3 regions of the Streptomyces sp. NPDC001507 genome follow, and region 3 is predicted to be linked to each of the others. Evidence: riboswitches for the same ligand, from Rfam matches in the RefSeq annotation. Region 3 holds a riboswitch; each other region holds the start of a gene.

Region 1 (11,887 bases), on a different contig from region 3:
GCGTCGACGGCTCGTCGATCGGCAGGCTCACCGACCTCACGGTGGACAGCGGCTCCTTCAGGGTCGGCGGCTCGGACGTCACCGTGGACGACGACACCGCCAAGTCGCACGGCTGGAAAGCGGGTTCGAGCTTCACCGTCCACTACGAGGACGGGAAGGCGCAGCGGCTGACGGTCGCCGGGATCTACCAGGGCAACCAGGTGATCCGCGGGATCATGCTCGACAGCGCCGTCCTCACCCCGCACGAGACCGACCCCGCCGACATGCAGGTCATGGTCAAGACGGCGGACGGCGCGTCGGGCGCGACCAAGGACAGGCTGGAGAAGGCCCTCGGCTCCAACCCGGCGATCAAGGTCCAGGACAAGCAGGACCTGTCCGACTCCATCGCACAGGCGTTCACGCTGATCCTGAACATGGTCTACGGCCTGCTCGCGATGGCGGTCATCGTCGCGGTCCTGGGTGTCGTCAACACCCTGGCCATGTCGGTGTTCGAACGTTCCCAGGAGATCGGCATGCTCCGCGCGATCGGCCTGGACCGCAAGGCGGTCAAGCGCATGGTCCGCCTGGAGTCCCTGGTCATCTCCCTCTTCGGCGGGGTGCTGGGGCTCGGCCTCGGCGTGTTCTTCGGCTGGGCGGCCGGTCAGCTGGTCGGCTCGCGGATGCCGACGTACGAACTGGTGCTGCCCTGGGCCAGGATGGCGGTCTTCCTGCTCCTGGCCGGCACGGTCGGCGTCCTGGCGGCCCTGTGGCCCGCCCGCCGCGCGGCGAGGCTGAACGTGCTGGCGGCGATCAAGGCCGAGTAGCGGCCGGCAGGCGGGTACGGCGAAGGGGCCCCGCGGATGACGCGGGGCCCCTTTCGGGTGCCGTCAGCTGTTCCAGGTACGGGTGCGCAGGGGCAGCCCGGAGGCGCCGGAGTCCGGGGTCCGGACGGCCAGCACCTGGTTGACGCCGATGCGGTTGTGTTCGAAGGCGAGGGCGGAGGCGGCCATGTACAGCCGCCAGACGCGGGCCCGGCCGGGGCTGGTCAGCCGTACCGCGCGCGGCCAGTCGGCCTCCAGGTTGGCCACCCACCTGCGCAACGTGCGGGCGTAGTGCTCGCGGATCGACTCCACGTCCCGCACCTCGAACCCGGCCCGCTCCAGCTGGGTGACGGTGGAGCCGACCGGGGCGAGCTCGCCGTCCGGGAAGACGTAGGCGTCGATGAACTCGTCGACGTCGTACGCCGACTCGTCGCGCTGCGGCCGCCGCGCGATCTGGTGGTTGAGCAGCCGCCCCCCTGGCTTCAGCAGCCCGTACAGGTTCTCCGCGTACTCCAGGTACCGCTCGGCCCCCACGTGCTCCGCCATCCCGATCGACGAGATCGCGTCGTACGGCCCGTCGCGGACGTCCCGGTAGTCCTGGACCCTGATCTCCACCCGGTCCGTCAGACCCTCGTCGGCGACCCGTTTACGGGCGAACGCGGCCTGCTCCTGGGAGAGGGTGACCCCGACGACGCTCACGCCGTGCTCGCGGGCCGCGTGGATCGCCATGGAGCCCCAGCCGCAGCCGACGTCGAGCAGCCGCTGACCGGGGCTCAGGCCGAGCTTGGCGCAGACGAGTTCGAGCTTGTCGCGCTGGGCGGTCTCCAGGGTCCCGTCCTCCTCCCAGTAGGCGCACGAGTACACCATCGACGGCCCGAGAACGAGCTGGTAGAAGTCGTTCCCCACGTCGTAGTGGTGGCTGATGGCCTGTCTGTCACTCCGTCGGGTGTGCAGATGGCTCCGTCTGCGCACCTCCTCGCGGGGCGGGGCGGGCGGGATGGGCGGCCCGGCGAGCTTCAGCAGCTCCCGGACGGCGGCCCGTACGGCGGGGTCGCGCAGCGCCTGCGCGAGGGTACGGCCGTCCTCCCCGCGCTCCCAGATCAGCCCGGACATCACCGCGAGGGCGCCGTAGAGGTCGCCCTCGATGTCCAGGTCGCCGGCGACCCAGGCGCGGGCCAGGCCCAGTTCGCCCGGCTTGAACAACATGCGGCGCAGGGCGCGGCGGTTGCGCACGACGAGCGTCGGCGCGCCCGGCGGCCCGGCCTCCGATCCGTCCCAGGCCCGCAGCCGTACCGGGAGCGGAGCTCCCAGCACCTGCTCGGCAACACTCCTCAGCCGCGACGCGGCGTCGGCCATGGCGCACACCTCCAAGACATCGATCCCGGATGCCGGTTACCACGTAAACACCGTGAGGGCAGCAGCGCAGTCCCGCAAAGGAGTTACACCTCGGCAAAAAAGATGTAGCCACCATGTAATCAGGCCGGCCCCCGGGAACGCCGAAGGGCCTCCCGCACCACGGATGGCGGGAGGCCCTTCGGACGGTTCAGCGACCGGTGACCGGGGTCAGGAGGCCTTGGCCTTCTCCTCGGTCTTCGGGGCGGCGACCGGAGCCGGCTTGGCGGCCTCGTAGAACTCCTCGCGGGGGTTCTCCATGGCACCCAGGGACACGACCTCGCGCTTGAGGAACATGCCGAGCGTCCAGTCGGCGAAGATGCGGATCTTGCGGTTCCAGGTCGGCATGGCCAGACCGTGGTAGCCGCGGTGCATGTACCAGGCCAGACGGCCCTTGACCTTGATCTTGGTCTTGCCCAGGACGATCATCGCGACGCCCTTGTGCAGACCCAGACCGGCGACCGCGCCCTTGTTGGCGTGGCTGTACTCCTTCTGCGGGAAGCCCCGCATGCCGGAGACCACGTTGTCGCCGAGGACCTTGGCCTGGCGCAGCGCGTGCTGCGCGTTCGGCGGGCACCAGGCGTTCTCGACGCCGGCCTTGCGGGCGGCGACGTCCGGCACCTGGGCGTTGTCGCCCGCGGCCCAGATGTAGTCGGTGCCCTGCACCTGCAGGGTCGGCGCGGTGTCGACGTGACCGCGCGGACCGAGCGGCAGGCCGAAGCGGGCCAGCGCCGGGTTCGGCTTCACGCCGGCCGTCCACACGATCGTGTTGGAGTCGACCTCGAGGCCGTTCTTCAGCACCACGTGGCCGTCGACGCAGGAGTCCATCGAGGTGGAGAGGTAGATCTCCACACCGCGGCTCTCCAGGTGCTCCTTGCCGTACAGGCCGAGCTTGGGGCCGACCTCGGGAAGGATCTTGTCGGCGGCGTCGACGAGGACGAAGCGCATGTCCTCACGGGACACGTTCTTGTAGTACTTGGCTGCGTCGCGGGCCATGTCCTCGACCTCGCCGATGGTCTCCGCGCCCGCGAAGCCACCGCCGATGAAGACGAAGGTGAGCGCCTTGCGGCGGATCTCCTCGTCGTTCGTGGAGTCGGCCTTGTCCAGCTGCTCCAGCACGTGGTTGCGCAGGCCGATGGACTCCTCGATGCCCTTCATGCCGATGCCCTGCTCGGCGAGGCCGGGGATCGGGAAGGTGCGGGAGACCGCGCCGAGCGCGATGACGAGGTAGTCGAAAGGCAGCTCGTACGCCTCGCCGACGAGCGGCGCGATCGTGGCGACCTTGCGGTCCTGGTCGATGGTGGTGACCCGGCCGGTGAGGACCTCCGCCTTCGGCAGCACGCGTCGCAGCGGGACGACGACGTGCCGAGGGGAGATGCTGCCGGCGGCGGCTTCGGGGAGGAAGGGCTGGTAGGTCATGTACGACCGGGGGTCGACGACCGTGACGGTCGCCTCGCCGTAGCGCATCTTCTTGAGGATGCGCCGAGCTGCGTACAGGCCTACGTACCCACCGCCTACTACGAGGATCCTGGGACGCTCCGTGGTGCTCATGGCATCGAGTATCCACCCGCCCCAGGGGGGCCGCTCGTGCGCCCCTTCACAAGGTTCCACAGGGGTCGTGTTACACTCCGCCGCCCACGTGACACAGGTCATGGTCGACAGGGGGAACCCCCTTCCGATACGACCCGTTGTCAATGCCGTGTGAGCTGCCCCTCCAGGCTTCCGGGGGCACCGTGAGGGCACCCGATGTCACCCGCACGAGCACCTCCCGAGACACCCCCCGAACGCTCTCCTGAGCACGCGCTCGGGCCTGTTGAGCCCCCGAACGGCCCATGAGCGCCCACCGGACCCCCCACCTGCACCGAATTCCTTGTGAAGAACTTCACGAAGTTTTCCGCCGAGGTGTCGTGGCACGGCGTGTCACAGGCCGTTCAGGTCGCTCACCCGTCGATTCGCATGCTCATCCGAGGATGGATCACGCCGATCTGTGGGTCAGGCGACGGACCAGGCGATGCCGTCCAGAATGTCGTGCTCGCTCACCACGACCTCCTCGGCACCCACCCGTTCCATGATCGACCGAAGTACGAGGGCACCGGCCCCGATGACGTCGACCCGCCCGGGGTGCATGGAGGGGATCGCCGCCCGCTCGGCGTGCGTCGACCGCAGCAGCCACTCGGTGATCTCCCGGACCCGGTCGTAGGGGATGCGGGAGTGGTGGATGGCCGCGGAGTCGTACTCCGGCAGGTCCTGGTGGATGGCGGAGAGGGTGGTGACCGAGCCGGCGAGACCGACCAGCGTGCGCGCCTCGCGCAGCGGCACGGTCTCCTCCGCGAGGTCCAGGGCGCGCTCGATGTCGGCCCGCATGGCGGCGGTCTCGGCCTCGGTGGGCGGGTCGCTGACGTGCCCCTCGTGCACGAGGTGCCGCTCGGTCATCCGCACGCACCCGACGTCCACGGACCGCGCGGCCCGCACGTGCGCGTCGCCCACGACGAACTCCGTCGACCCGCCGCCGATGTCCACGACGAGGAACGGCTTCGCGAGGTCCTCGCGGCCGCTCAGCTCCCGGGTGGCGCCGGTGAAGGAGAACTCGGCCTCCTGGTCGCCGCTGATGACCTCCGGCTCGACACCGAGGATGTCCAGCACACCGCGCACGAACTCGTCCCGGTTCTCGGCGTCACGGGAGGCGGAGGTGGCCACGAACCGCAGCCGCTCCGCGCCGTACTCCTTGATGACCGCCGCGTACTCCCGGCAGGCCGCGAACGTCCGCTGCAGCGCCTCCGGCGCCAGCCGCCCGGTCCGGTCCACCCCCTGCCCGAGCCGCACGATCACCATCCGCCGGTCCAGATCGACGAGCTCCCCCGTCTCCGGGTCCGCGTCGGCGACGAGCAGCCGGATGGAGTTGGTTCCGCAATCGATGGCGGCGACGCGGGTCATGGCGTGGGTTCCTTGTCTGTTCGTGAAGGCTCGACCGGCCCAGCCGAGCCGAGCTGTGTCGGCCGAGCAGGGGCGGCGCCCGTTCGACCGACCCGGTCGGGACGGTACCTGTTCAATCGACCGAGTCGGGTGGTGGATGGGCGAGGGTCCCGGGGGTCCGGGGGCGGAGCCCCCGGGACGGCGACCTGTCCGGCGGTCAGTGCTCGGCCGGGGCCACCACACACGTCCCCTTGGCCCACCACTCCGGCAGCATGGCGATCGCCTCGTCGCCGAGCGGGTTCACGCCGGGCCCGGCGGCCAGGGAGTGCGCCACGAGCACGTGCAGGCACTTCACCCGGTCCGGCATCCCCCCGGCGCTGGGAAAGCCCGTCAGCTCCTCGATCTCGTCCCGGCGCCGGATGTAGTCCTCGTGCGCGGCCCGGTACGCCGCCGCCAGCTCGGGATCGCTCTCCAGCCGCGCCGTCATCTCCTTCATGACGCCGTTGGCCTCGAGGGTCCCGATGGCGGACGCGGCCTTCGGGCACGTCAGGTAGTACAGCGTCGGGAACGGCGTCCCGTCCGGCAGCCGCGGCGCGGTCTCCACGACGTCCGGCTGCCCGCACGGGCACCGGTGCGCGATCGCCCGCAGCCCGCGCGGCGGCCGCCCGAGCTGCTGCTTGAAGGCCTCGACGTCCGCGTCGGTCGGCTCGGTGCGCGGAGTGGAGGGCGGAGGCGTTTGCATGACTGTGTTCTGTGTGGCTTTCTGTCGGTTCACTGGTCGGACGCGTCGGACTTGTCGACGCCGTCCCAGACGTTCGCGTACCAGGGCCGGTCGGCCGCCCCGAGGTAGGCGTGCGCCTGCTTGGCGGCACCGGGGTCGATCACCACGAACCCGGTCTCGCCCGGCATCACATAGTGCAGCCGCTCGCGGATCTGCTGCTCGGCGTACGCGTCGTCCTGCCACCGCGCCTTGAGGTCCCGCAGCTGCTCGACCCGCTGCCGGGCCTGCTGCTGCTGCCGTTCGAGGTCGGAGATCTCGGCGCGCTGGGAGACGTACTGCCGCATCGGATAGGCGAGCGCGACGACCATCGTGCACAGCACGATCGCGAGCAGCGCGGCGCGGCCGGTGAGCCGGGAGCGGCGGGCCTGGCGCCTGGTCTGGGAGCGGTAGACCCGGGCCGCCGTCTGCTCGCCGAGCAGCTTGAGCCTGGTCGCGGTGGAGAACCGGTCCCGGTCCTTCACGGCCATGTCCCCGCCTCCCTGGTCGCCCTGATACGTGCGTACGTCCCCGGACACGGTACGGGACCGGGTACGGGGACGTACGTACGACTGGCTAAGCCTTACCCTCTACGGGCCGTACGGGGAGGTACGGGCTCAGCCCTTGAAGCGCGGGAAGGCGCTGCGGCCCGCGTACACCGCCGCGTCGTCGAGGATCTCCTCGATGCGCAGCAGCTGGTTGTACTTGGCGACGCGCTCGGAGCGGGCCGGGGCGCCGGTCTTGATCTGGCCGCAGTTGGTGGCGACGGCGAGGTCGGCGATGGTGACGTCCTCGGTCTCACCGGAGCGGTGCGACATCATGCACTTGAAGCCGTTGCGCTGGGCCAGCTCGACGGCGTCCAGGGTCTCGGTCAGCGAACCGATCTGGTTCACCTTGACGAGCAGGGCGTTGGCGGTGCCCTCCTCGATGCCGCGGGCCAGGCGCTCCGGGTTGGTGACGAACAGGTCGTCGCCGACGATCTGCACTTTGTCGCCGAGCTTGTCGGTGAGGACCTTCCAGCCCGCCCAGTCGTCCTCGAACAGCGGGTCCTCGATGGAGACCAGCGGGTAGGAGGCGACGAGCTCCTCGTAGTACTCGGTCATCTCGGCGGCCGAGCGGGACTTGCCCTCGAACTCGTACTTGCCGTCCTTGTAGAACTCGGACGCGGCGACGTCGAGCGCGAGCGCGATCTGCTCGCCGGGGACGTAACCGGCCTGCTTGATGGCCTCCAGGATGAGGTCGAGCGCGGCGCGGTTCGACTCCAGGTTCGGGGCGAAGCCGCCCTCGTCGCCGAGGCCGGTGGCCAGGCCCTTGCCCTTCAGGACCTTCTTCAGGGTGTGGTAGACCTCGGCACCCCAGCGCAGCGCCTCGGAGAAGGACTCCGCGCCGATCGGGGCGATCATGAACTCCTGGATGTCGACGTTGGAGTCCGCGTGCGAGCCGCCGTTGAGGATGTTCATCATCGGGACGGGCAGCAGGTGGGCGTTCGGGCCGCCGAGGTAGCGGAACAGCGGCAGGTCGGACGCCTCGGAGGCGGCGTGCGCGACGGCGAGGGAGACGCCGAGGATGGCGTTGGCGCCGAGCGAGCCCTTGTTGTCGGTGGCGTCCAGGTCGAACATCGCCTGGTCGATCAGGCGCTGCTCGGTGGCGTCGTAGCCGACGAGCTCCGGGCCGATCTGCTCGATGACGGCGAGGACGGCCTTCTCGACGCCCTTGCCCTGGTAGCGGTTGGGGTCGCCGTCACGGAGCTCGATGGCCTCGAAGGCACCGGTGGAGGCGCCGGACGGGACGGCGGCACGACCCGTGCTGCCGTCGTCGAGGCCGACCTCGACCTCGACCGTGGGGTTGCCTCGGGAGTCCAGGATTTCCCGGGCTACGACGACGTCGATGGACGGCACGAGCATCTCCTTCTTGGGATGTGACGCTGGTTGTGCGGGGCGCACGCGGGCCTCGTCGGCCCTTGCTCAGCCTTGCGACTAGAGCCTAACCGTCCCGGGGCCGTCGGCCGGCACGACCGACCGGCCCGTGGACACACAGACGGTACTCATTGTTCACGCGCGGAACAAAGGGGGGCCCGATGAAGAACGGGAGAAGAGCGGACCAAGAAGGGGACGACGGGGCCGACGGGGCGGTGGGGTGGCGGCACAGAGAAACCCCGCCCCGGTGCGTTCGGGGGAAAACGCACCGGGGCGGGGGTCCGTGGGGGACGGGGGTGGCCCTCACGTGGTCTCCACTATGGGGACCACGGTTGTGGGAGAGCTGTGGTTCAGCTGGGCACCGCCCAGTACTTTCGGCGGCCGCCCGCGGGCTGCGTCAGGTGCCCTACTTCAGGTGCAGCTGCTGGCCCGGGTAGATGAAGTCGGCGTCCTCGACGATGTCCTTGTTCAGCTTGAACAGCGCCTGCCAGCCGCCCTTGACCTTGTGCTTCTCGGCGATCGAGCTGAGGGTGTCGCCCTTGACGACCTTGTACTCGCCGTCGCCCTTCTTGACCTTCTTGCCGGTCGGGGTGGTGACGGTCTTCTTGGCGGCCGGACGCTCGGCGGAGCGGGACGCGGCCTGGGTGTCGGTCGAGCGGGTGCTGGTGCTGCTGCTCGACGAGCCGGCGGAGTTGCTGGAGCTGCTGGAGCTGCTGCCGGTGTAGGTGGCACCGGACAGGCCCGTGCCGCAGACCGGCCAGGCACCCTTGCCCTGGGCGGCGAGGACCTTCTCGGCGATCTGGATCTGCTGCGCCTTGGTGGCCTGGTTGGCCTGCGCGGCGTACTGCGTGCCGCCGTACGCGGCCCAGGTGGAGGCGGAGAACTGCAGACCGCCGTAGTAGCCGTTGCCGGTGTTGATGGCCCAGTTGCCGCCGGACTCGCACTGGGCGACGGCGTCCCACTCGGAGGCGGTGGCGGCGGAGGCGCTGCCGGCCGCCATCAGCGGGGCGGCGACGGCGACGCCGGTGACACCGGCGACAGCGATGGCGCGGACGGCCTTGGACGGACGACGGTGCTTGCCCTTGCCGGAGAACAGCATGGATCGATCCCCTCACCGACGCCTGCGAGGTGAGCTGTCGGGTTCGGGCCGGTTGAGTTGCCCGGCCGCACACCTGTGTGTCGGTGCGCGGCTTCACCCCGAGCCGGATCGGCGGTCTCAACCACCGGTCCCGGCACTTACCTTGGGTCCCCCGCTCCTGCCTACGGCGCATGACGCGACGACTGTTCCCGGGCAGCCGCTGGCAGGACTCGGCGTTGCGACGGCCGGGGCTCGTGGTGACGAGCGGCCTCGACCGTAAACAGACGATCAGATGAATTTCAAAGATGATCAGGGCTTCTGAGACTCATCCCACACTTTCACCAAAACGGACATTCGGCTCGAACGGGGCGTCAACTCCCGCCGCCTTTCGTCCTATTCGGTGCCGAGTTTCAGGGTCTGACCGGGGGTGATGGCATTCGGGTCGGAGCCGATATCAGCCTTGTTCGCGTCATAGAGCGCGCGCCATCCGCCGTCCAGGCCAAGGGAGTCGGCGATGGAGGCGAGGGTGTCGCCGTCGCGGACGGTGTAGGTGCCGCTGTCGCCGGAGGCGTGCCGGCCGGAGGAGGTGACACTCTGACCGTTTGTCACGCTTTCGTCCGCCGAACCGCCGCGGTGCTTGCCGCCGCCACTGACGGCCCCCGTGTCCACCAGACTCCAAGACCCGCCGGTCTGCCACGATTTGTCCGAGTCGTCAGCCCCGGAGGTGGCGGGACTCTCACTCACCTTCGGCGCGCCGGAGCCGGAATCGGAGTCGGACGTTTCCGACTTGTCCGTCTTGCTGGATTTGCCGGAGGAGTCGACCTCGGAGTCGCCGCCGGCACTCGCGCCCGGAGAGGGGGTGGCGGAGTCACTCCCGGAGTCCGTGACACCCGAAGAGGTGTCGGAACCGGAGGAAGAGGACGAGTCGGACAGACCTGAGGACGAGTCCGAGGATCCGGATGAACCGGACGAACCACCCGAGTTGCCGAGACCCGTGTCCACGTTCACCGAGGCGTCGTCGGACGAGAGTCCGGCGAGCAGGGCGCAGGTCCGCCACGCTTTGGTGCCCTGGTCGGCGAGCATCTTCTCGGCGACCGCGATCTGCTGCGAACGGCTCGCCTGGTCCGGCGTGGAGGCGTACTCCTGGCCCCCGTACTTGCTCCAGTCCTCCAGGGAGATCTGAAGACCGCCGTAGTAGCCCGTGCCGTTGTCGGCGCTCCAGGAGCCGCCGCTCTCGCACTCGGCCACCTGGTCCCAGGTGGAGCCGTCGGCCGCGCTGGCGTTCACCGCGCCGAGGAGCGGGATGGCGATGGCCGAGCCGGTCACCCCGGCCGCGACGAGGAGTGCCGGAGCCTGGCGGGGGCGACGGTGACGACCGTTCCCGGAGAGCATGCGGAAACCTTTCGAGCGACAGCGGTGACCGGCGCGGCGGGTCCCGCAAGGGCGCCGCGCTGATGGGTGAACGTATCGGCAGACGATCACTTGTCACAAGTTAATGCCGCGCAGATCACGTGAAGATCACAGACTTGAACGCCGGTCACCTTTTGCCCGTACGGGCCGGTAGTGGCCTCGGCGAAGGCTCGCCGAAGGCCCGGCGAGGGTTCACCGACCGGCGGGTGTGAACTCCACGGGGAGGGTGCGCAGTCCGCGCATGATGAGTCCGCCGCGCCACCGCAACTCCCCCTCGTCGACGGCGAGTCGCAGGTCCGGAAGGCGGGTGAGGAGGCCGGCGAGCGCGGTCTGGCCCTCCAGGCGGGCGAGCGGGGCGCCGAGGCAGTAGTGGATGCCGTGGCCGTAGCCGAGGTGCTGGTTGTCCCGCCGGGAGAGGTCGAGGGTGTCCGGCTCCGCGAACCGCTCCGGATCCCGGTCGGCCGCGGCCAGGACGACCAGGACCGGGTCGCCGGGCGCGATGTGCTGCCCGCCGATCGCGACCGGCTCGGTGGCGAACCGCCAGGTGGCCAGCTCCACCGGTCCGTCGTAGCGGAGCAGTTCCTCGACCCCGGTCTCCAGCAGCCCGTGCTCGCCGGCCGCCAGGGACTCCTGCAGCCGGGCCCGCTGCCCGGGGTGGGTGAGCAGCGCGTACGTGCCATTGCCGATCAGGTTGACGGTGGTCTCGAAACCGGCGAACAACAGGATGAAGGCCATTGCCGCGGCCTCGTTCTCGGTGAGGTGCTCACCGTGGTCCGAGGCCCGGATGAGCCCCGAGATGAGGTCCTCGCCTGGCCCGGCCTCGGCGGACAGCGCCTCCCGCTTCCGGTGGATCAGCTCGGCCAGATACCCGCGCATCTTCTTCACGGACCGCGCGACCCCGCCCCGCGGCCCGCCCCCGTGCCGGATCATCATCCCCGCCCAGTCCCGGAAGTCGTCCTGGTCCTCGGGCGGGACGCCGAGCAGGTCGCAGATGGCGTAGATGGGAAGCGGGAAGGCGAACTCGTGGATGAGGTCGGCCTCGCCCCGCTCCGCGAACCCGTCGATGAGCCGGTCGGTCAGCTCCCGCACCCGCGGCGCGAACTCGGCCACCCGGCGCGGTGTGAACGCCTTGCTCACCAGCCGCCGCAGCCGGGTGTGGTCCGGCGGGTCGATGTTCAGCAGGTGCGTCATCAGCTCGGCCTTGCGCTCACCGGGGATGCCGGTCTTCCCCTTGGCGTGCGCGGGCTCGTCGTGATGCGCCGGGTTCTTGGACAGACGGGGGTCGGCGAGGGCCTGCTTGGCATCGGCGTACCGCGTGACCAGCCAGGCCTCCACCCCGCTGGGCAGCCGGGTTCGCCGCACCGGCTCGTGCTCCCGCAGCCAGGCGTAGGCGGGGTAGGGGTCGGCGGCGAACTCCCAGGTGAACAGGTCCGGGACGGCGGTCACTTCGCCACTCCCTCCGCCGCCCGCACCGCGTCCCGGTAGGCCCGGGCCGCCGCGCGCAGGGCCGCCTCCGGGTCGACGCCCTCCGCCTCCGCGCGGGCCGCCAGCGCGAGCAGTTCGTAGCCTATGCCCGGTGCCTGCGGCAGCGGCACCTCGAGGCCCGCCGTGCGCACCCGCG
Region 2 (11,887 bases), on a different contig from region 3:
CCCTTGCGGGGGTACTGGTCGAACGGCGTCAGCTTGGCCGTCGTCTGCACCGAGTCGTCGAGGGTGCCGCGCGAGCCGGCCACCGTGAAGACCACCGCGTCGGCCGCCGGGTCGACGGCGGTGAAGGAGATGACCTTCGCGCCCTCGGTGAGCTTGATGCCCGCCATACCGCCCGCCGGACGGCCCTGCGGGCGCACCTGGGAGGCCTGGTAGCGCAGCAGTTGCGCGTCGTCCGTGATGAAGACCAGGTCCTCCTCGCCGGTGCGCAGCTCCATCGCGCCGACGATCCGGTCGCCCTCCTTGAGGGTGATGACCTCCAACTCGTCCTTGTTGGACGGGTAGTCGGGGACCACGCGCTTGACCACGCCCTGCTCGGTGCCGAGGGCGAGACCCGGCGAGGACTCGTCCAGGGTGGTCAGGCAGACCACCGTCTCGCCGTCCTCCAGCGAGAGGAACTCGGAGAGCGGGGCGCCGCCGGCCAGGTTCGGGGCGGTCGCCGTCTCCGGGAGCTGGGGGAGGTCGACGACGTTGACGCGCAGCAGCCGGCCCGTCGAGGTGACCGCGCCGATCTCACCGCGCGCGGTCGCGGGGACCGCCGAGACGATGACGTCGTGCTTGGCGCGCTTGCCGTCGGCGTCCGCCGGGAACGGCTCGCCGTTCATGGTGCGGGCGAGCAGGCCCGTCGAGGACAGCAGCACCCGGCACGGGTCGTCGGCCACCTGGAGGTCCACCACGGCCGCCGGGGCGCCCGAGGCCTCCAGCAGGACGGTGCGCCGTTCGGTGCCGAACTTCTTGGCCACCGCGGCCAGTTCGGCCGAGACCAGCTTGCGCAGCTCCGCGTCCGAGTCCAGGATCCGGGTCAGCTCGGCGATCTCCGCGGTGAGCCTCTCCTTCTCCGACTCCAGCTCGATGCGGTCGTACTTGGTCAGACGGCGCAGGGGCGTGTCCAGGATGTACTGCGTCTGGATCTCCGACAGCGAGAAGCGCTCCATCAGGCGCTCCTTGGCCTGCGCGCTGTTCTCGCTGGAGCGGATCAGCCGGATGACCTCGTCGATGTCGACGAGGGCGGTGAGCAGACCCTCCACCAGGTGCAGGCGGTCGCGACGCTTGCCGCGGCGGAACTCGCTGCGCCGGCGGACCACGTCGAAGCGGTGGTCCAGGTAGACCTCGAGCAGCTCCTTGAGGCCGAGGGTGAGCGGCTGGCCGTCCACCAGGGCCACGTTGTTGATGCCGAAGGACTCCTCCATCGGCGTCAGCTTGTAGAGCTGCTCCAGGACCGCCTCCGGCACGAAGCCGTTCTTGATCTCGACGACCAGGCGCAGCCCGTGCTCGCGGTCGGTGAGGTCCTTGACGTCGGCGATGCCCTGCAGCTTCTTGGCGTTGACCAGGTCCTTGATCTTGGCGATGACCTTCTCGGGGCCGACCGTGAAGGGCAGTTCGGTGATGACCAGGCCCTTGCGGCGGGCCGTCACCGTCTCCACCGCCACCGTGGCCCGGATCTTGAAGGTGCCGCGGCCCGTCTCGTAGGCGTCCCGGACCCCCTCCAGGCCGACGATCCGGCCGCCGGTGGGCAGGTCGGGGCCGGGGACGTGCTTCATCAGCGCGTCCAGGTCCGCGTTCGGGTAGCGGATCAGGTGCCGGGCGGCCGCGATGACCTCGCCGAGGTTGTGCGGCGGCATGTTCGTCGCCATGCCGACGGCGATCCCCGACGAGCCGTTCACCAGCAGGTTCGGGAACGCGGCGGGCAGCGCCACCGGCTCCTGCTCCTGGCCGTCGTAGTTGGGCGCGAAGTCGACCGTGTCCTCGTCGATCGACTCGGTCATCAGGCTGGTCGCCTCGGCCATCCGGCACTCGGTGTACCGCATGGCGGCCGGCGGGTCGTCGTTGCCCAGCGAGCCGAAGTTGCCGTGGCCGTCGACCAGCGGGACCCGCATCGAGAACGGCTGGGCCATGCGCACCAGCGCGTCGTAGATCGACGAGTCGCCGTGCGGGTGCAGCTTGCCCATCACCTCGCCGACCACACGCGCGCACTTCACGTAGGCGCGGTCGGGGCGCACACCCATCTCGTTCATCTGGTAGACGATCCGGCGGTGCACCGGCTTGAGGCCGTCGCGGGCGTCCGGCAGGGCGCGCGAGTAGATGACCGAGTACGCGTACTCGAGGTAGGAGCCGCGCATCTCGTCCACGACGTCGATGTCGAGGATTCTCTCCTCGAACGAGTCGTCGGGCGGCGGGGTCTTCGTGCTGCGGCGGGCCATCGCTGCCGGCTCCTTGCTCATGCGTGAACGGGATCTGACGCGGACCATTGTGGACCGCGGCACTGACAACCCGGGCCAGGACCCGGTCTCCGCGGCCCGCCCCGGTGCCCGGAGGCCGCCCGGAGCGCGGCCCGGAGATATTCGAGGCGGGTCGGACGCAGGCTACGCGATCCACCCGCGCGATCCGCTGTGGGCGTACGTCGGGCGGGAACTTCGCCCGGCCCCCGCACGCTTGCATACAGTGGCAGGACCGGTAGAAAAACCGCGGTTCGGGACCGCTTCCGCGAGCGAAGGGACGTACATGCCCATGGGTCACACGACCACGGCCGAGACAGGCTCCGGGGGCCTGGCAGCGACCGAGCACCGCTTGGCCAACGGTCTGCGCGTGGTGCTCTCCGAGGACCACCTGACCCCGGTCGCGGCGGTCTGCCTCTGGTACGACGTCGGCTCCCGGCACGAAGTCAAGGGGCGTACCGGCCTGGCTCACCTTTTCGAGCACCTGATGTTCCAGGGCTCCGCCCAGGTGAAGGGCAACGGCCACTTCGAGCTCGTCCAGGGCGCCGGCGGCTCGCTCAACGGCACCACGAGCTTCGAGCGCACCAACTACTTCGAGACCATGCCCGCCCACCAGCTGGAGCTCGCCCTCTGGCTGGAGGCCGACCGCATGGGCTCGCTGCTCGCGGCCCTGGACGACGAGTCGATGGAGAACCAGCGGGACGTCGTCAAGAACGAGCGCCGCCAGCGCTACGACAACGTCCCCTACGGCACGGCCTTCGAGAAGCTGACCGCGCTCGCCTACCCGGAGGGCCACCCGTACCACCACACGCCGATCGGCTCGATGGCCGACCTGGACGCGGCCACCCTGGAGGACGCCCGCGCGTTCTTCCGCACCTACTACGCGCCCAACAACGCGGTGCTCTCCGTGGTCGGCGACATCGACCCGGAGCAGACCCTCGCCTGGATCGAGAAGTACTTCGGTTCCATCCCGGCGCACGACGGCAAGCCCACCCCGCGCGACGGCTCGCTGCCCGAGGTCATCGGCGAGCAGCTGCGCGAGGTCGTCGTCGAGGAGGTGCCCGCGCGGGCGCTGATGGCCGCCTACCGGCTCCCGGAGGACGGCACGCGCGCGTCCGACGCGGCCGACCTGGCCCTCACCGTCCTCGGCGGCGGCGAGTCCTCCCGCCTCTACAACCGCCTGGTCCGGCGCGACCGTACGGCCGTCGCGGCCGGCTTCGGCCTGCTGCGGCTCGCCGGTGCGCCCTCGCTCGGCTGGCTGGACGTGAAGACCTCCGGTGACGTCGAGGTGCCGGTCATCGAGGCCGCCATCGACGAGGAGCTCGCCCGGTTCGCCGAACAGGGCCCGACGCCCGAGGAGATGGAGCGCGCCCAGGCCCAGTTGGAGCGCGAGTGGCTGGACCGGCTCGGCACCGTCGCGGGCCGCGCGGACGAACTGTGCCGCTTCGCCGTCCTGTTCGGCGACCCGCAGCTCGCCCTGACCGCCGTCCAGCGCGTCCTCCAGATCACCCCGGAAGAGGTCCAGGAGGTCGCCAAGGCCCGTCTGCGGCCCGACAACCGCGCGGTGCTCGTCTACGAGCCGCTGTCCGCGGAGTCCGCGGAGCACACCCAGGAGGCGGGGCGCGGCGAGGACCCGGAGCAGGAAGCGACCGTAGAGGCCGGCAACGAGAACGAGGAGACGGCCAAGTGACCGAGCTCGCCACCATGGACTTCCACCCCCAGCCGCAGCCCGGCGAGGCCAAGCCCTGGGCCTTCCCGGCACCCGACCGCGGCACCCTGGACAACGGCCTGACCGTGCTGCACTGCCACCGCCCCGGTCAGCAGGTCGTCGCCGTCGAGGTGCTCCTGGACGCGCCCCTGGACGCCGAGCCGGCCGGCCTGGACGGCGTCGCCACGATCATGGCGCGCGCCTTCTCCGAGGGCACCGACAAGCACTCCGCCGAGGAGTACGCCGCCGAGCTCGAGCGGGCCGGGGCCACCCTCGACGCGCACGCCGACCACCCCGGCGTCCGGATCAGCCTGGAGGTCCCGGCCTCCCGGCTCGCCAAGGGCCTCGGGCTGCTCTCCGACGCCCTGCGGGCGCCCGCCTTCGCCGAGAGCGAGGTCGAGCGGCTGGTCCGCAACCGCCTCGACGAGATCCCGCACGAGCTGGCCAACCCCAGCCGCCGCGCCGCCAAGGAGCTCTACAAGGAGCTGTTCCCGTCGACCGCGCGGATGTCCCGGCCGCGCCAGGGCACCGAGGACACCGTCGAGAAGATCGACGCGGCCGCCGTCCGTGCCTTCTACGACCGGCACGTGCGCCCCGCCACGGCCACGGCGGTCGTCGTCGGCGACCTGACCGGCATCGACCTGGACGAGCTGCTCGGCGAGACCCTGGGCGCCTGGCGCGGCTCCACCGCGCAGCCCCGCCCGGTCCCGGCGGTGACGGCCGACGACACCGGCCGGGTCGTCATCGTGGACCGCCCCGGCGCCGTCCAGACCCAGCTGCTCATCGGCCGCGTCGGCCCCGACCGGCACGACCGGGTCTGGCCCGCCCAGGTGCTCGGCACCTACTGCCTGGGCGGCACCCTCACCTCCCGCCTGGACCGCGTCCTGCGCGAGGAGAAGGGCTACACCTACGGCGTCCGTTCCTTCGGGCAGGTCCTGCGGTCCGCCCCCGACGGCACCGGCGCCTCGATGCTCGCCATCAGCGGCTCCGTGGACACCCCGAACACCGGCCCGGCCCTGTCGGACCTGTGGACGGTGCTGCGCACGCTCGCCGCCGGGGGCCTCACGGACGCCGAGCGCGACGTGGCCGTGCAGAACCTCGTCGGGGTGGCGCCGCTCAAGTACGAGACGGCGGCGGCCGTCGCGGGCACCCTGGCCGATCAGGTCGAGCAGTACCTGCCCGACGACTTCCAGGCCACGCTGTACCGCCAACTGGCCGCCACCGGCACCGTGGAGGCCACCGCGGCGGTCGTGAACGCCTTCCCGGTGGACCGCCTGGTGACGGTCCTCGTCGGGGACGCGGCGCAGATCAAGGAGCCCGTGGAGGCCCTCGGGATCGGCGAAGTCACGGTCGTCGCCGCCGAGTAGCGGCACGCGCGTGCGGAGCCCTGGTGACCACCCGGTCACCAGGGCTCTGGAATGTCCGAATTGGGGCGGAGGTTGCCTGTCTGCCCTGTGGGATGTGCGACAAAAACCGTGATCCGTTTGAGCATTGAAGGTGGGCCCTCGTAGGTTCTTCCGGGCTGTCCGTCAGGCATCGCGCCGCGTCCGCGGCACCGGACAGCCATCGCCGAGTCCCCGTACGGCGCGAGCCAGGGGAGCCGGGGACCCACGCAGTCCCTGGGGTGAATCGGGCGCCCGCGCATGTCGCGAGGGGGTCCGTAGGAGACCTTCCTGCTCCGAACCCGTCAGCTAACCCGGTAGGCGAGAGGGAAGGAAAGGACCAGCCTCTACATGGCGTTCATGTGCGCCTCCGGGAAGCACCGTCGTCCCGGCCGGGTGAAGCGCACCACCGCGCAGGCCGCCGGCATCGCGGCCCTCACCACCACGGGTGTCATCGGCACCGTCTCCGCAGCCCCGGCGGTCGCCGCCGAGAACTCCGTGGAGCAGACCGGCCTCACCCCGGTCATCACGATCAGCGACTCCGTCGCCGAGCAGATCGACGCCCAGGCCGTCGCCCAGAAGGCGGTCGCCGAGCGCAAGGCGGCCGAGGAGGCCGCCCGGAAGAAGGCCGCGGAGCAGGCCAAGAAGGAGCGTGCTGCCAAGGCGCGCGCCGCCCGCGAGGCCGAGCGCAAGCGCCTCAACACCTTCGTCGCGCCGATCAGCGGCTCCTACGTCTCCACCGGCTACAAGACCGGCGGCTCCCTGTGGTCCTCCGGTGCCCACACCGGCATCGACTTCCACGCAGCGAGCGGTACGGTCGTGCACGCGGTCGGCACCGGCACGGTCGTCTCCACCGGCTGGGGCGGGGCGTACGGCAACGAGATCGTCATCAAGATGGCCGACGGCATGTACACCCAGTACGGCCACCTCTCGTCCATCGGCGTCTCGGTGGGGCAGCAGGTCACGCCGGGCCAGCAGATCGGGCTCTCCGGCGCGACCGGCAACACGACCGGCCCCCACCTCCACTTCGAGGCCCGTACGACCCCCGAGTACGGCTCCGACGTCGACCCGGTCGCCTACCTCCGCAAGCACGGCGTGAACGTCTGAGGGAGCCGGACGGCTGCGCTGAGGCCGACGTGGCCTCGGCCGGGTGCGGGTGCGTGGGGGTTGCTCGCGCAGTTCCCCGCGCCCCTTTCAGGGGCGTCACGGGCAGCGCCCCTTCAGGGGCGCGGGGAACTGCGCGACCGGCCACGACGCGCCCGCAGCCGACCACCGTGCGACAACAACTCGTGAGAAGTTCCGCAGCCCCGGCCCGTGCGCCGGGGCTTTCGTCGTTTTCGTGCCGCTGCTGTCCAAAATATATCCCTGGATTCCGGCCCCCCTTCGGAAATTCCGGCTCATTGCAATAGAGTCACGGAACGAGCGCCACTCGGCGGCGTTTCACGGGGATTAAGGCGGAGGTCGGACATGCGTATTCCGGCGCACTCGGTATGCACGGCGATCCGGGACGACATCGTCGCGGGTGTCTACGAGCGGGGCAGCCGGCTCACCGAGGAACTCCTGGCCCGTCGTTACGGGGTCTCGCGCGTCCCCGTCCGTGAGGCCCTGCGCACCCTGGAGGCCGAGGGCTTCGTGGTGACGCGCCGGCACGCGGGCGCGTGCGTGGCCGAACCGACCGAGCAGGAGGCCGCCGACCTGCTGGAGATGCGCATGCTCCTGGAGCCGCTCGGCGCCTCCCGGGCCGCCCAGCGCCGCACCGAGGCCCACCTCAAGGTGCTGCGCGGACTGGTCAGGCTGGGGCAGGAGCGGGCCCGGCGGGGCAACAGCGAGGATCTGCGCTCCCTGGGCGGCTGGTTCCACGAGACGCTCGCGCAGGCCTCCGGCAGCCACGCCCTGACCTCGACGCTCACCCAGCTGCGTCACAAGATCGCCTGGATGTACACCGTGGAGACGCCCGCCAACCCCGTGGAGTCCTGGACGGAGCACGGCGCCATCGTGGACGCGGTGGCGCGGGGGGACGGCGACCGTGCCCGGGCGATCACGGCCCTGCACACCGAACGCTCGACGGTCTCCCACCGGCTGCGATTTCCCGGCGCCACCGAACGGGCGAACGGTGTGAGGACTTCGCAACATCCCGTAAACATGTCGGGCCTGCGGCATTAACACGCGCGCCGTATACAAAGAGGTGTTATTCGGCGGGGCGTATTTTCGCTGCCCGAATTCAAGCGCGCCGGGAATTAACGGGCGCGCTCGTTTCGTATGCCCGCGGTAAAGTCGGGTGCCGGGTTTCCGTGAACTCCCGGGCGGGATCGTCGTAAAGCCGGGTGCGGGTTCCGTATGGGCGGCGGGGAAACGGCGAGGCCGCGCCGACCCCTGTGGGGGTGGCGCGGCCCCGGACGTGCGGGCGCAGGTCGCTCAGACGGTCTCGGGGAGCTCTTCGAGACCCTCGGCGACCAGCTTGGCCAGGCGGTCGAGCGCGGCGTCCGCGCCCTCGGCGTCGGAGGCGAGGACGATCTCCTCGCCGCCCTGGGCGCCCAGCCCCAGGACAGCCAGCATGGAGGCCGCGTTGACGGGGTTGCCGTCGGCCTTGGCGATCGTCACCGGGATGCCTGCGGCCGTGGCGGCCCGGACGAAGATGGAAGCGGGGCGGGCGTGGAGGCCCTCGGCCCAGCCGACGTTGACGCGGCGCTCAGCCATGTGATGCTGCCCTTCGGTGTTCAGGGTTGTCTAGACCAGTTTCCCATATCGTGAAGCGTGCCCGGAGGGGGCGTGTGCCCCTCCGGGTCGGGTCGCCGGACCGCGGCCTCGGTCCGACGTCCGTCCTCCACAGACTGCCTCGCGCCGTTGTCGGACGCGAGCCGTACTCTGGGGCCCATGCAGACCCCGGCGGACCCGCAGGACCGGCACGAGTACCCGTCCCACTGGGAGGCTGACGTGGTGCTGCGCGACGGGGGTACCGCGCGCGTCCGGCCCATCACCGTCGATGACGCCGAGCGCCTGGTCAGCTTCTACGAGCAGGTCTCGGACGAGTCGAAGTACTACCGCTTCTTCGCGCCCTACCCCAGGCTCTCCGCCAAGGACGTCCACCGCTTCACGCACCACGACTTTGTGGACAGGGTGGGGCTCGCGGCCACCATCGGCGGCGAGTTCATCGCAACCGTACGCTATGACCGCATTGGCCCGGGCGGGACGCCCGCCTCCGCGCCCGCCGACGAGGCCGAGGTCGCCTTCCTCGTCCAGGACGCCCACCAGGGCCGGGGCGTCGCCTCCGCCCTGCTCGAGCACATCGCGGCCGTCGCGCGTGAGCGCGGGATCCGCCGCTTCGCCGCCGAGGTGCTGCCCGCCAACACCAAGATGATCAAGGTGTTCATGGACGCCGGCTACACCCAGAAGCGCAGCTTCGAGGACGGTGTCGTCCGCCTGGAGTTCGACCTGGAGCCCACCGACCGCTCCCTCGCCGTGCAGCGCGCCCGCGAGCAGCGCGCGGAGGCCCGTTCGGTACGACGGCTGCTGGCACCGGGGTCCGTGGCCGTGATCGGCGTCGGCCGCACGCCCGGCGGGGTCGGCCGCAGCGTCCTCGGCAATCTGCGGGACGCCGGCTTCACCGGCCGCCTGCACGCCGTGAACCGGGCCTTCCCCGACGACCTGAAGGAGGTCGACGGGGTGCCGGCACACCGCTCCGTGCGGGACATCGACGGGCCCGTCGACCTCGCGGTGGTCGCGGTACCCGCCGAGCACGTCCCCGACGTCGTCACCGAGTGCGGCGAGCACGGCGTCCAGGGACTCGTCGTCCTCGCCGCGGGCTACGCGGAGAGCGGTCCCGACGGCCGCGAGCGCCAGCGCGCCCTCGTCCGGCAGGCCCGCACCTACGGCATGCGCATCATCGGCCCCAACGCCTTCGGGATCATCAACACCGCGGACGGCATCCGGCTGAACGCCTCCCTCGCACCCGAGATGCCCCGCCCCGGCCGCATCGGCCTGTTCGCCCAGTCCGGCGCCATCGGCATCGCCCTGCTCTCCCGGCTGCACCGGCGCGGCGGCGGCGTCACCGGCACCACCGGCGTCTCCACCTTCGTCTCCTCCGGCAACCGCGCGGACGTCTCCGGCAACGACGTCCTCCAGTACTGGTACGACGACCCCGAGACCGACGTCGTCCTCATGTACCTGGAGTCCATCGGCAACCCGCGCAAGTTCACCCGCCTCGCGCGGCGGACGGGGGCGGCGAAGCCGCTCGTCGTGGTGCAGGGCGCGGGGCAGGCGCCGCCGGGCCACGCGGTCCGGGCGACGCGGCTGCCGCACGCCACGGTGTCCGCGCTGCTCAGGCAGGCCGGGGTGATCCGCGTCGACACGATCACCGAACTGGTCGACGCGGGGCTGCTGCTCGCCCGGCAGCCGCTGCCTGCGGGGCCGCGGGTGGCGATCCTCGGCAACTCGGAGTCGCTCGGGCTGCTGACCTACGACCGGTGCCTCGCGGAGGGGCTGCGGCCGGCCCGGCCGCAGGACCTGACGACGCGGGCGAGTGCCGCGGACTTCCACCAGGCGCTGTCGCGGGCGCTGGCCGACGACTCGTGCGACGCGGTGGTCGTCACGGCCATCCCGACGATCGGTGAGGGGGCGGTCGGGGACGCGGAGCTGGCGGACGCGCTGCGCTCGGCGGCCGAAGAGGTTCCGGGGAAGCCGGTGCTGGTGGTGCACGTGGAGCTCGGGGGGCTGGCGGAGGCGCTTTCGGCCGCGGGCCGTACCGCACCTTCGGCTGGTGCGACGGCACCCGGCACTGGTGGCGGTGCCCACCCGTTCCGCCCTGCGGAACGCCTGCCCACCGCGGAAGCCGCGCAAGCGGGGGAACGCCTGCCCACCGCGGGAGCCGCGGAAGCCGCGCAAGCGGGGGGAAGCCTGCCCACCGTGGAAGGCGCGGGAGCCGCGGGAGCGGGGGAACGCCTGCCTGCCGCGGGAGCCGCGGAACGCCTGCCCGCCGCGGAGGCCGGGGGCCCCACAGGAGTGGTGGCACCGTCGGTCACGCTGCCGCGGTCTCCGAAGCGCTTCGCCGCCGAGATCCCCGAGGCCTCCCGGACCCCCCACCCCCACTCCCGCCTCATCCCCGCCTACCCCGCCGCCGAGCGGGCCGTTCGGGCGCTCGCCGAGGCCGTGAAGTACGCGCAGTGGCAGCGGGAGGCCGCCGAGCCCGGGAAGGTGCCCGAGTACGACGACATCGACGAGCGGGGCGCCGCCGAGCTGATCGGCGGGCTGCTCGAACGCGGCGAGGGGCTCACCATCGGCGCCGAGGAGACCTGCCGGCTCCTCGGCAGGTACGGCATCGACGTGCACCGCGCCCTGCCCGCCCCCACCCCCGATGCCGCCGCCGACGCCGCCCGCGCCCTCGGCTACCCCGTCGCCCTCAAGGCCACCGCCCCCCACCTGCGGCACCGCGCCGACCTGGGCGGTGTCCGGCTCGACCTGGCGGACGAGGAGCAACTGCGGCGGGCGTACGACGAGTTGAGCGAGCTGTTCGGGGCGCCCGAGGAGCTGCGGCCGGTGGTGCAGCGGATGGCGCCCCGGGGCGTGGACACAGTCGTCCGGGCCGTGATCGACCCGGCCGCCGGAGCCGTGGTGTCCTTCGGCCTCGCCGGGGCCGCCTCGCAGCTGCTCGGGGACATGGCGCACCGGCTGGTTCCGGTCACCGACCGGGACGCCACCTCACTGGTGCGCTCGATCCGGACGGCACCCCTGCTGTTCGGCTGGCGCGGCTCGGCCCCCGTCGACACGCCCGCTCTGGAGGAGCTGCTGCTCAGGGTCTCCCGGCTGGTGGACGACCACCCCGAGGTCGTCGCGGTCACCCTGGAGCCGGTCGTGGTCGCCCCGCAGGGCGTGAGCGTGCTGGGCGCAACCGTGCGTCTCGCCCCGCCTCCCGCCCGCGACGATCTGGGCCCGCGCACCCTGCCCGCCTACTGATCCGCCGGCCCTCCGGGACGAACGCCCGCACGCCCCGTCGCCGTTCGACGGCGCCGCGGGCGACCGCCGTGGCGCCGGACGCGACCGCGCACGACTGGCCCGGGTCCCCCTGCCCACGGATTAGGATGGACGCCATGGCCAAGACCAGTACGACGACCCAGGGGCTGCGTGTCGCGATCGAGCGCAGCGGCTACTACCCGGCCCTCGTGGCCGAGGCGGTGGAGGCCGCCATCGGCGGCGAGCCGATCCGGTCGTACCTGGTCCACCAGGAGACGACGTTCGACCAGAACGAGGTGCGGCGGCACGTCACCGTGCTCGTCCTCACCGGCAACCGCTTCATCGTCAGCCACACCGACGAGCAGGCCGCCGACAGCACCTCCCCGACGCCGTACGCGACCACCTCCACCGAGTCGGTTAAGCTCGGCCGGATCTCGTCGGTGGTGGTGAGCCGGGTCGTGGCCAACCCGGAGCAGTACACACCGGGCACCCTGCCCCGCGAGATCGTGCTGACCATCGGCTGGGGCGCCGTCTCCCGCATCGACCTGGAGCCCGCCGCCTGCGGCGACCCCAACTGC
Region 3 (7,507 bases):
GCGGCGGCGACCGCGGCCGTGGTGACCGTCTTGCCGACCTCCGTGCCCGTCCCCGTGATCACCAGGATCGGCATGCTCATCCCTCCCGCGCGGCGGCGCACACCGCGCGCGCGATCCGTGCCACGTCCGCGTCACCCGTGACGTACGGCGGCATCGTGTACACGAGGTCGCGGAACGGGCGCAGCCACACGCCCTCGCGCACGGCGGCGGCCGTGGCGGCCAACATGTCGACCTCGTGGTCCAGCTGGACCACCCCGATGGCGCCGAGGACCCGGACGTCCCGGACCCCGGCGAACTCCCGGGCAGGTGCCAGGCCCTCCCACAGCCCCGCCTCGATCCGCTTGACCTCCGCGAGCCAGTCCTGGCCGAGCAGCAGCCCCAGCGACGCACAGGCGACCGAGGCCGCGAGCGGGTTGCCCATGAACGTCGGCCCGTGCGCCAGCACCGGCACCTCGCCCCGCGAGATCCCGTCGGCCACCCGGGGAGTGCACAGGGTCGCGGCCATCGTCAGGTAACCGCCGGTCAGCGCCTTGCCGACGCACATCACGTCCGGGGTGACGGCCGCGTGGTCCGCCGCGAACAGCGCGCCGGTGCGCCCGAAGCCGGTCGCGATCTCGTCGAACACCAGCAGCACGTCGTGCGCGTCGCACGCCTCGCGCAGCACCCGCAGGTAGGCGGGGGAGTGGAAGCGCATCCCGCCGGCGCCCTGCACCACCGGCTCCACGATCACCGCGGCCAGTTCGTGCGCGTGCCGTTCGATCGTCGAGCGCAGCTGCTCGGCGTAGGACTCGTCGTACTCCGCCGGGGGCGCGTCCGCGAACACCTGGCGGGGCAGCACGCCGGACCAGAGCTCGTGCATCCCGCCCTCGGGGTCGCACACCGACATCGGCTGCCAGGTGTCGCCGTGGTAGCCGCCGCGCCAGGTCAGCAGGCGCTGCTTCGCGGGGCGGCCGAGGGAGCGCCAGTACTGCAGGCACATCTTCACCGCGACCTCGACCGACACCGATCCCGAGTCGGCGAGGAAGACGTGCTCAAGGCCGGCCGGCGTGATGTCGACGAGGAGCTTCGCCAGCCGGACGGCGGGCTCGTGGGTGAGCCCGCCGAACATCACATGGCTCATCCTGCCGAGCTGGTCGTGCGCGGCCTCGTTGAGCACCGGGTGGTTGTAGCCGTGGATCGCCGACCACCAGGACGACATCCCGTCGACCAACTCGCCGGAGCCGTCCGCGAGCCGCAGCCGGACCCCGCTCGCCGACTCCACGACGAGCGGTTCGGCCCGGCCGGGCATCGGGCCGTACGGATGCCAGACGTGCCGGCGGTCGAGCGCCAGCAGCTCGGGGACGCCGAGGCCGGGCTCAGGCATTGGGCGCGAGATCCGTTCCGGCGCCCCGGCGGCGGACCGCGACCAGGTCGGTGCGCGGTTCGTTGACGGCCGGGACGGCCGCACCCTCGGCGGCACCTTCATGGGAGCCGCACACCGAGCCGCAGCCGTCCTCGGCGTGGGATCCGCACCCGGCGCCCTCGGCCCCCTGCGACCCGCAGCCGCCCCGGACCTCGGCCCGGTGCTGCGGCAGCGTCACCTCTTCGGCGCCCTCCACCGTGAACCCGGCGTCCGCGATCATCTCCAGGTCGGCCTGGCCCGCCTGACCCTCGGTGGTCAGGTAGTCGCCGAGGAAGATCGAGTTGGCCAGGTGCAGCGCGAGCGGCTGCATGGTGCGCAGATGGACCTCGCGGCCGCCCGCGATGCGGACCTCCACGTCCGGGCAGACGAACCGCACCATCGCCAGGATGCGCAGGCAGCGCTGCGGGGTGAGGTTCCACTCCTTGGCCAACGGGGTGCCCTCGACCGGGATCAGGAAGTTCACCGGAACGGAGTCCGGGTCCAGCTCGCGCAGCGAGAAGACCACGTCGACCAGGTCCTCGTCGCTCTCGCCCATGCCGGCGATCAGGCCGGAGCAGGCCGACAGGCCCGCCGCGTGCGCCTTGTTGACCGTGTCCACCCGGTCGGCGTACGTGTGGGTGGTCGTGATGTCCCCGTACGTCCCCTCGGACGTGTTGAGGTTGTGGTTGTAGGCGTCCGCGCCCGCCTCGCGCAGCCGCTCCGCCTGGCCGTCGGAGAGCAGGCCGAGGCAGGCGCACACCTCGACGCCCTCGTTCTGCTCCTTGATGGCCTTGATGGTGCCCGCGACCCGGTCCACGTCCCGGTCGGTCGGACCGCGCCCGCTGGCCACCAGGCAGACCCGCTTGGCGCCCCCGGCCAGGCCCGCGGCGGCCGCCTTGGAGGCCTCGTCGGGTTTCAGCCAGCTGTACTTCAGGATCCCGGTGGAGGAGCCCAGCCGCTGCGAGCAGTAGGAGCAGTCCTCGGGGCACAGGCCCGACTTGAGGTTGACCAGGTAGTTGAGTTTCACGCGCCGGCCGAACCACTGCCGGCGCACCTTGCCGGCCGCGGCCACCACGTCGAGCACGTCGTCGTCGGAGGTCGCCAGAACGGCGAGCGCTTCCTCGCGGGTCGGCAGCTCGCGCCGAAGCCCCTTGTCCACCAGCGTGTTCAGCAGGTCCATGAGAGCCGATCCTGTACTACGAGGCTGCTCTGGGCCAAGGAGAGTTTGCACAACCCTGTCAGTTCGACGTGTGGGTATTGCCACACAGTGGGCGCCTGATGATCCCGCTAGGGTCTGTCCACTGCCTACAAATTCACCGGAGGGGCCATGGCGTTCGGCTGGATCGACGAACAGGCGGAACAGCGCCGCCGCGCCGGACTCGTACGGACCCTGCGCCCCCGCCCCGCCGACTCGCCGCTGCTGGACCTGGCGAGCAACGACTACCTCGGCCTCGCCCACCACCCGGAGGTCGCCGAGGGTGCCGCCGGGGCGGCCCGGACCTGGGGCGGCGGCTCCACCGGCTCCCGGCTGGTCACCGGCACGACCGAACTCCACACCGAGCTGGAGCGGGAGCTGGCCGGATTCTGCGGGTTCGAGGCCGCCTTGGTCTTCTCCTCCGGTTACGCGGCCAACCTCGCCGCCGTCACCACGCTCGGCCCGCACGGCTCCCTGATCGTCTCCGACGCCCTCAACCACGCCTCCCTGATCGACGGCTGCCGGCTGGCCCGGGGCGCCACCCAGGTCGTCGGACACGCCGACCCGGACGCCGTGCGCAAGGCCCTCGGGACGCACGAGGGGCCCGCCGTGGCCGTCTCCGACACGGTGTTCTCGGTCGACGGGGACGCGGCACCGCTGGCGGCGCTCGCCGAGGCGTGCCGGGAGCACGGCGCCGGGCTGCTCGTCGACGACGCCCACGGGCTCGGGGTGCTCGGGGACGGCGGGCGGGGCGCGCCGTACGCGGCCGGGCTCTCCGGGGCCGACGACGTGGTGGTCACGGCGACCCTGTCGAAGTCGCTGGGCAGCCAGGGCGGGGTGGTGCTGGGGCCGGCCCGGGTGATCGACCACCTGGTCAACGCGGCCCGGACCTTCATCTTCGACACCGGTCTTGCCCCCGCCGCGGCGGGGGCGGCGCTGGCTGCCCTGCGGCTGCTGCGCCGCGAGCCCGCGCGTGCGGCGCGGGCCCGGGAGGTGGCCGCGGAACTGCACGCACGGCTGACCGCCGCGGGTCTGGAAGCGGTACGTCCGGACGCCGCGGTGGTCTCCGTGCGGGCCCCGTCCCCGGAGCAGGCCGTGCGGTGGGCGGCCGACTGCCGGACGGCAGGCCTGGCCGTGGGCTGTTTCCGTCCGCCGTCGGTGCCGGACGGCATCTCACGGCTCAGGCTGACCGCCCGTGCGGACCTCTCCGGGGCCGAGATCGAACGCGCTGTACGTGTGATCGGCAAGACACGACCATGAGTCGGCGTGACACGGCCGGGCCTGGCTCGCGAGCGGATACGGAGTCGGGAACGGATGGATGTGAGTCTGATCGATCTCGTGCGTGTCCGGTCAGACTCTTCTGGGGCTGATCAGTCGGCGAATGCCGCCGTGAAACCCGCCCAGCTCTCGGGGGAGAAGAGCAGTGCGGGTCCGGCCGGAGCCTTGGAGTCGCGCACGGCGAGCAGTCCGGCCGACGGGCCGGAGCGCGGCCGTGCCGTCTCCACGCAGTTGTTCGCTCCGGTGCTGTAGCTGCTGCGCAGCCACCGCAGTCCGTGCAGATCAGCACTTGAAGGTACGTTCCGAGGCAGTGCAGTCATGGTGCCTCCTTACGCGCCGTCAGCTATTGCGGCGATGTAATCCAACGAGTCCTCGGGCGAAAGGGCGTGGATCCGGAGCGTGTCGAAGGCCTCCGTGTAGGCCTGGAGGTCTTCTTTCCGCTCCAGGTAGAGGCTACTCGTCAACTGGTCGATAACAACCACGTCCAGATCAGAAGTGCTCGGAAATGAGAAGATTACGAAAGGTCCGGTGATGCCGATATGCGCTCCGGCCGCGAACGGCAGCACCTGGAGCCGTACTTGGGGCAGCCGGGCCGCCTCCACCAGCCGCTCCAGCTGCCGTGCCATCACACCGGGACCGCCCACCTCCCGGCGCAGCACCGCCTCGTCCAGCACCGCGCTCAGCTCCAGCGGCGGATCGTTTCGCAGCACGTCCTGCCTGGCCAGGCGCACCTCCACCAGGGTGTCCAGGGAGTCGTCGGCGCGCCCGTCCATGGCCGCCCGGGTCACCGCGCGCGCGTACTCGGGGGTCTGCAGCAGCCCCGGTACGACCAGGGTCTCCAGCGTGCGCATCGTGCCGGCCTGTGACTCCAGGCTGATGAAATCGCGGTAGGCGGGCGGCAGGACCCCACGGTAGGCGTGCCACCAGTGGTGCCGGCCCGCCGTGTCCTCCGACCCCGCCAACACCAGGAGCAACTCGCGTAGTTGGCCCTCCACCACGCCGTAGGCGTCCAGAAGTAACCGCACATCGGCCGGTTTCACACCGCTGGCGCCGGTCTCGATCCGGCTCACTTTCGACTGATGCCAGCCCACCAGACGGGCGGCCTCACCGCTCGTGAGGCCGGCGCCGGTGCGCAGTGTGCGCAGTTCGGCGCCCAGTTTCCGGCGGCGTACCGCGGGACCGTTCTGCATGGGCTACTCCTTACTCCTTCCGAGCCGCCCAAATACGGTCTGAGGTCGCAGAGTTCACCGCTTCGAGCGACAGATATATGCATATCTTGGTGGATCGCTCCCCGTGACCGGCCCGGTAATGGCAGTCTGGCGAAGAAGCACCAGTCCGGGACCGTACTCGAACCATCCGCTCCGTGTCGGACTCCGGTCCCGAGGAAAGGGACGACGTCGCCATGGCAGACCACCAGGAAGCATCCGTCACCCTGCCGAGCGATCCCGCCTCGGTCTCCGCCGCCCGCTCCTACGTGCTGGACACCCTCGCGGAGTGGGGACTGCCACCGGAGACGGAGACCGCGGACACCGTCCGCCTCATCGTCTCCGAACTCGCCACCAACGCCGTGCAGCACACCTTCGGGCAGTCACCCACCTTCACCGTGGACCTCGTGCTCGACCGCGACGAACAGCTGAGCATCGGCGTCACGGACAGCCATCCGCGCTTCCCCAAAAGACTCCCCGCCGCGGTTCAGCAGGACAACGGGCGCGGCATGGTCATCATCCGCTGGCTGACCGCGGAGTGCGGCGGCAAACTCCGGGTACGGCCCACCCGGGAGGGCGGCAAGACCGTCTCCATCGAACTGCCCTGGACGGTCCCGGCGGGCACCGTCACGGCGGCCGGCCAGCAGGAACCGTAGCCCTGAGTTCCTGCCGGCCGGCCGACGCGGGAACGGGTCAGCTGACCCGGCCGTACCAGACGCTGCGCGTCCAGATCTTCTGGAGCTTGACCACGTCCCCGGTCTTCGGGGCGTGCCAGATCTTTCCCTTCCCGGCGTAGATGCCGACGTGGTAGACGCTGGACCCCGAGTGGAAGAAGACCAGGTCCCCGGCCTTGCGGTTGCCGGCCGAGATGTGACGGGTCTTGTTGTACTGCTGGGCCGCCGTACGCGGCAGGGTCTTGCCCGCCTTCTTGAACGAGTACAGCGTCAGCCCGGAGCAGTCGAACCTGTTCGGTCCGGTGGCGCCCCACCTGTAGGGCGAGCCCTTCTTCGAGGCGGCGATCTGCAGTGCCTTCGTCGCCATCGTGGCGGCCGAGGCGTCGGAGGCGACACCCGGTATCACGATCGAACCGCCCACGGCGGCGATGGTCAGTGCCGAGGCCGTACCGGCCCGGGCCATCAGCGACGGAACACGATTGAGCGCAGTCATGCGCAACCCTTCGTCAGCCGCCTGTGAAGGATGACCTGTCGGATTCGGGCTGGCGAAGTTGCCCGGCCGTGTCGCCACGGCTTCACCCCAAGGGCTGCTCGGCCCGGTCATGGCGCGACCGTGCCGGCGACCCGTCGTGCTTGGGTCCTCCACTCCTGCCGATGCACTTCTGTCGACGGGTCAATCCGGGCGGCGGCAGGACTCGGCGTCCGCCCGGACCGCCCCGCCGCTGTGGCGAGGGCTTGTCGTCAGACAGGGATCTTCACTCACGGGTGTCCGAAAATCCCAACGGAACCGGGGATTTGTGGGGTTACTCACCACCCACCCGTTCGGGTGGACAGCCCTGTGTTCGATTTTCCGTCAACTGCCCTGCGTAGCCCCGGACCTGCGCGGAAGCCGCCCGCGGGCACCCCCGCACAGGCAACCCGAGCGGCTTCCCCGGTCGGGTAAAACCACGCCACGCTCCGCCGAACGGCGGTAACCCCTTTGGGTCGTTTCGACTCCGCCCCGTCCGTCCCGTCGACGGCACGGACCGGAGTCCGGCGGGTGTCACCGTACGCAGTCGGGCGGGAGTACGACGCGAGCGGTCCGGCGCTCGCCGTCGAGCACCCGCAACGCGCGTGCCAGCGTGTCGCCGTGGAGCTCCGTCTCGCCCCGCAGATGCATCAGGGCCAGGGCGTCACGCAGCTCGGACGCCGCGCGTACCAGCGCCTGCGCGGCGCGCAGCCCGCGGTAGGTGTCCTCGTTGCGCGCCGGATTGATCCGGCCCAGTAAATCCACCACGTCCAGATAACGGTCGATCAGCTCGCCCTCGGCGCGGGTCAGCGCGGGCAGCGGCGGCAGCTCCGGCGGCAGCATCGGCCGCTCACCCCGCGTCCGGCAGGCCGGGCAGCGTCCGGCGGGTCGGCATCACCCGGTCCACCAGCCCGTAGGCCAGCGCCTGCGGCGCGTCCAGGACCAGGTCCCGCTCCAGGTCCTGGTGCACCTGTTCGGCCGTACGCCCGGTGTGCCGGACGAGCATCCCCTCGACCATCACCCGGACCCGGTCCAACTCCGCCGCCTGGATGGCCAGATCACTCGGCTGGCCCATTACCGGTTCCGGCAGCGACGGCTGCTGCAGCACGATGCGCGCGCCGGGCAGCACGGACCGCTTGCCCGGTGTGCCGGCCGCCAGCAGCACCGCGGCCGACGCCCCGGCCTGCCCGAGGCAGACCGTCTCCACGTCGCAGCTCACGTACTGGACCGTGTCGTAGACCGCGGCCATCGCGCTGTAGGACCCGC

Evidence for each region. A riboswitch is a leader RNA that binds a small molecule or an ion and turns the genes downstream of it on or off. The one in region 3 is predicted to bind cyclic di-AMP.
Region 1: it holds a riboswitch for cyclic di-AMP, as region 3 does, so the genes downstream of both, ACFY0K_RS14350 (transglycosylase family protein) here and ACFY0K_RS00260 (C40 family peptidase) in region 3, are expected to answer to the same signal.
Region 2: it holds a riboswitch for cyclic di-AMP, as region 3 does, so the genes downstream of both, ACFY0K_RS40220 (M23 family metallopeptidase) here and ACFY0K_RS00260 (C40 family peptidase) in region 3, are expected to answer to the same signal.

Annotation. Positions count from the first base shown of each region.
Region 1 is NZ_JBIAVV010000004.1:105,674-117,560, forward strand. Features, by position in the region: gene ACFY0K_RS14315 (ABC transporter permease) at 1-803, shown strand, start outside; gene ACFY0K_RS14320 (class I SAM-dependent methyltransferase) at 867-2,156, opposite strand; gene ACFY0K_RS14325 (NAD(P)/FAD-dependent oxidoreductase) at 2,364-3,743, opposite strand; gene ACFY0K_RS14330 (exopolyphosphatase) at 4,185-5,126, opposite strand; gene ACFY0K_RS14335 (DUF501 domain-containing protein) at 5,323-5,847, opposite strand; gene ACFY0K_RS14340 (septum formation initiator family protein) at 5,877-6,353, opposite strand; gene eno (phosphopyruvate hydratase) at 6,480-7,766, opposite strand; gene ACFY0K_RS14350 (transglycosylase family protein) at 8,185-8,877, opposite strand; cyclic di-AMP (ydaO/yuaA leader) riboswitch at 8,882-9,056, opposite strand; gene ACFY0K_RS14355 (transglycosylase family protein) at 9,250-10,248, opposite strand; gene ACFY0K_RS14360 (cytochrome P450) at 10,459-11,712, opposite strand; gene ACFY0K_RS14365 (nucleoside triphosphate pyrophosphohydrolase) at 11,709-11,887, opposite strand, start outside.
Region 2 is NZ_JBIAVV010000015.1:138,666-150,552, reverse strand. Features, by position in the region: gene ACFY0K_RS40235 (DNA topoisomerase (ATP-hydrolyzing) subunit A) at 1-2,258, opposite strand, end outside; gene ACFY0K_RS40230 (pitrilysin family protein) at 2,560-3,963, shown strand; gene ACFY0K_RS40225 (M16 family metallopeptidase) at 3,960-5,348, shown strand; cyclic di-AMP (ydaO/yuaA leader) riboswitch at 5,539-5,702, shown strand; gene ACFY0K_RS40220 (M23 family metallopeptidase) at 5,715-6,470, shown strand; gene ACFY0K_RS40215 (GntR family transcriptional regulator) at 6,831-7,526, shown strand; gene ACFY0K_RS40210 (HPr family phosphocarrier protein) at 7,779-8,060, opposite strand; gene ACFY0K_RS40205 (GNAT family N-acetyltransferase) at 8,238-11,312, shown strand; gene ACFY0K_RS40200 (DUF5998 family protein) at 11,438-11,887, shown strand, end outside.
Region 3 is NZ_JBIAVV010000001.1:45,067-52,573, forward strand. Features, by position in the region: gene bioD (dethiobiotin synthase) at 1-74, opposite strand, end outside; gene ACFY0K_RS00230 (adenosylmethionine--8-amino-7-oxononanoate transaminase) at 77-1,363, opposite strand; gene bioB (biotin synthase BioB) at 1,356-2,561, opposite strand; gene ACFY0K_RS00240 (8-amino-7-oxononanoate synthase) at 2,709-3,836, shown strand; gene ACFY0K_RS00245 (DUF397 domain-containing protein) at 3,947-4,174, opposite strand; gene ACFY0K_RS00250 (helix-turn-helix domain-containing protein) at 4,184-5,044, opposite strand; gene ACFY0K_RS00255 (ATP-binding protein) at 5,257-5,715, shown strand; gene ACFY0K_RS00260 (C40 family peptidase) at 5,753-6,226, opposite strand; cyclic di-AMP (ydaO/yuaA leader) riboswitch at 6,230-6,414, opposite strand; gene ACFY0K_RS00265 (hypothetical protein) at 6,776-7,084, opposite strand; gene ACFY0K_RS00270 (ATP-dependent Clp protease proteolytic subunit) at 7,092-7,507, opposite strand, start outside.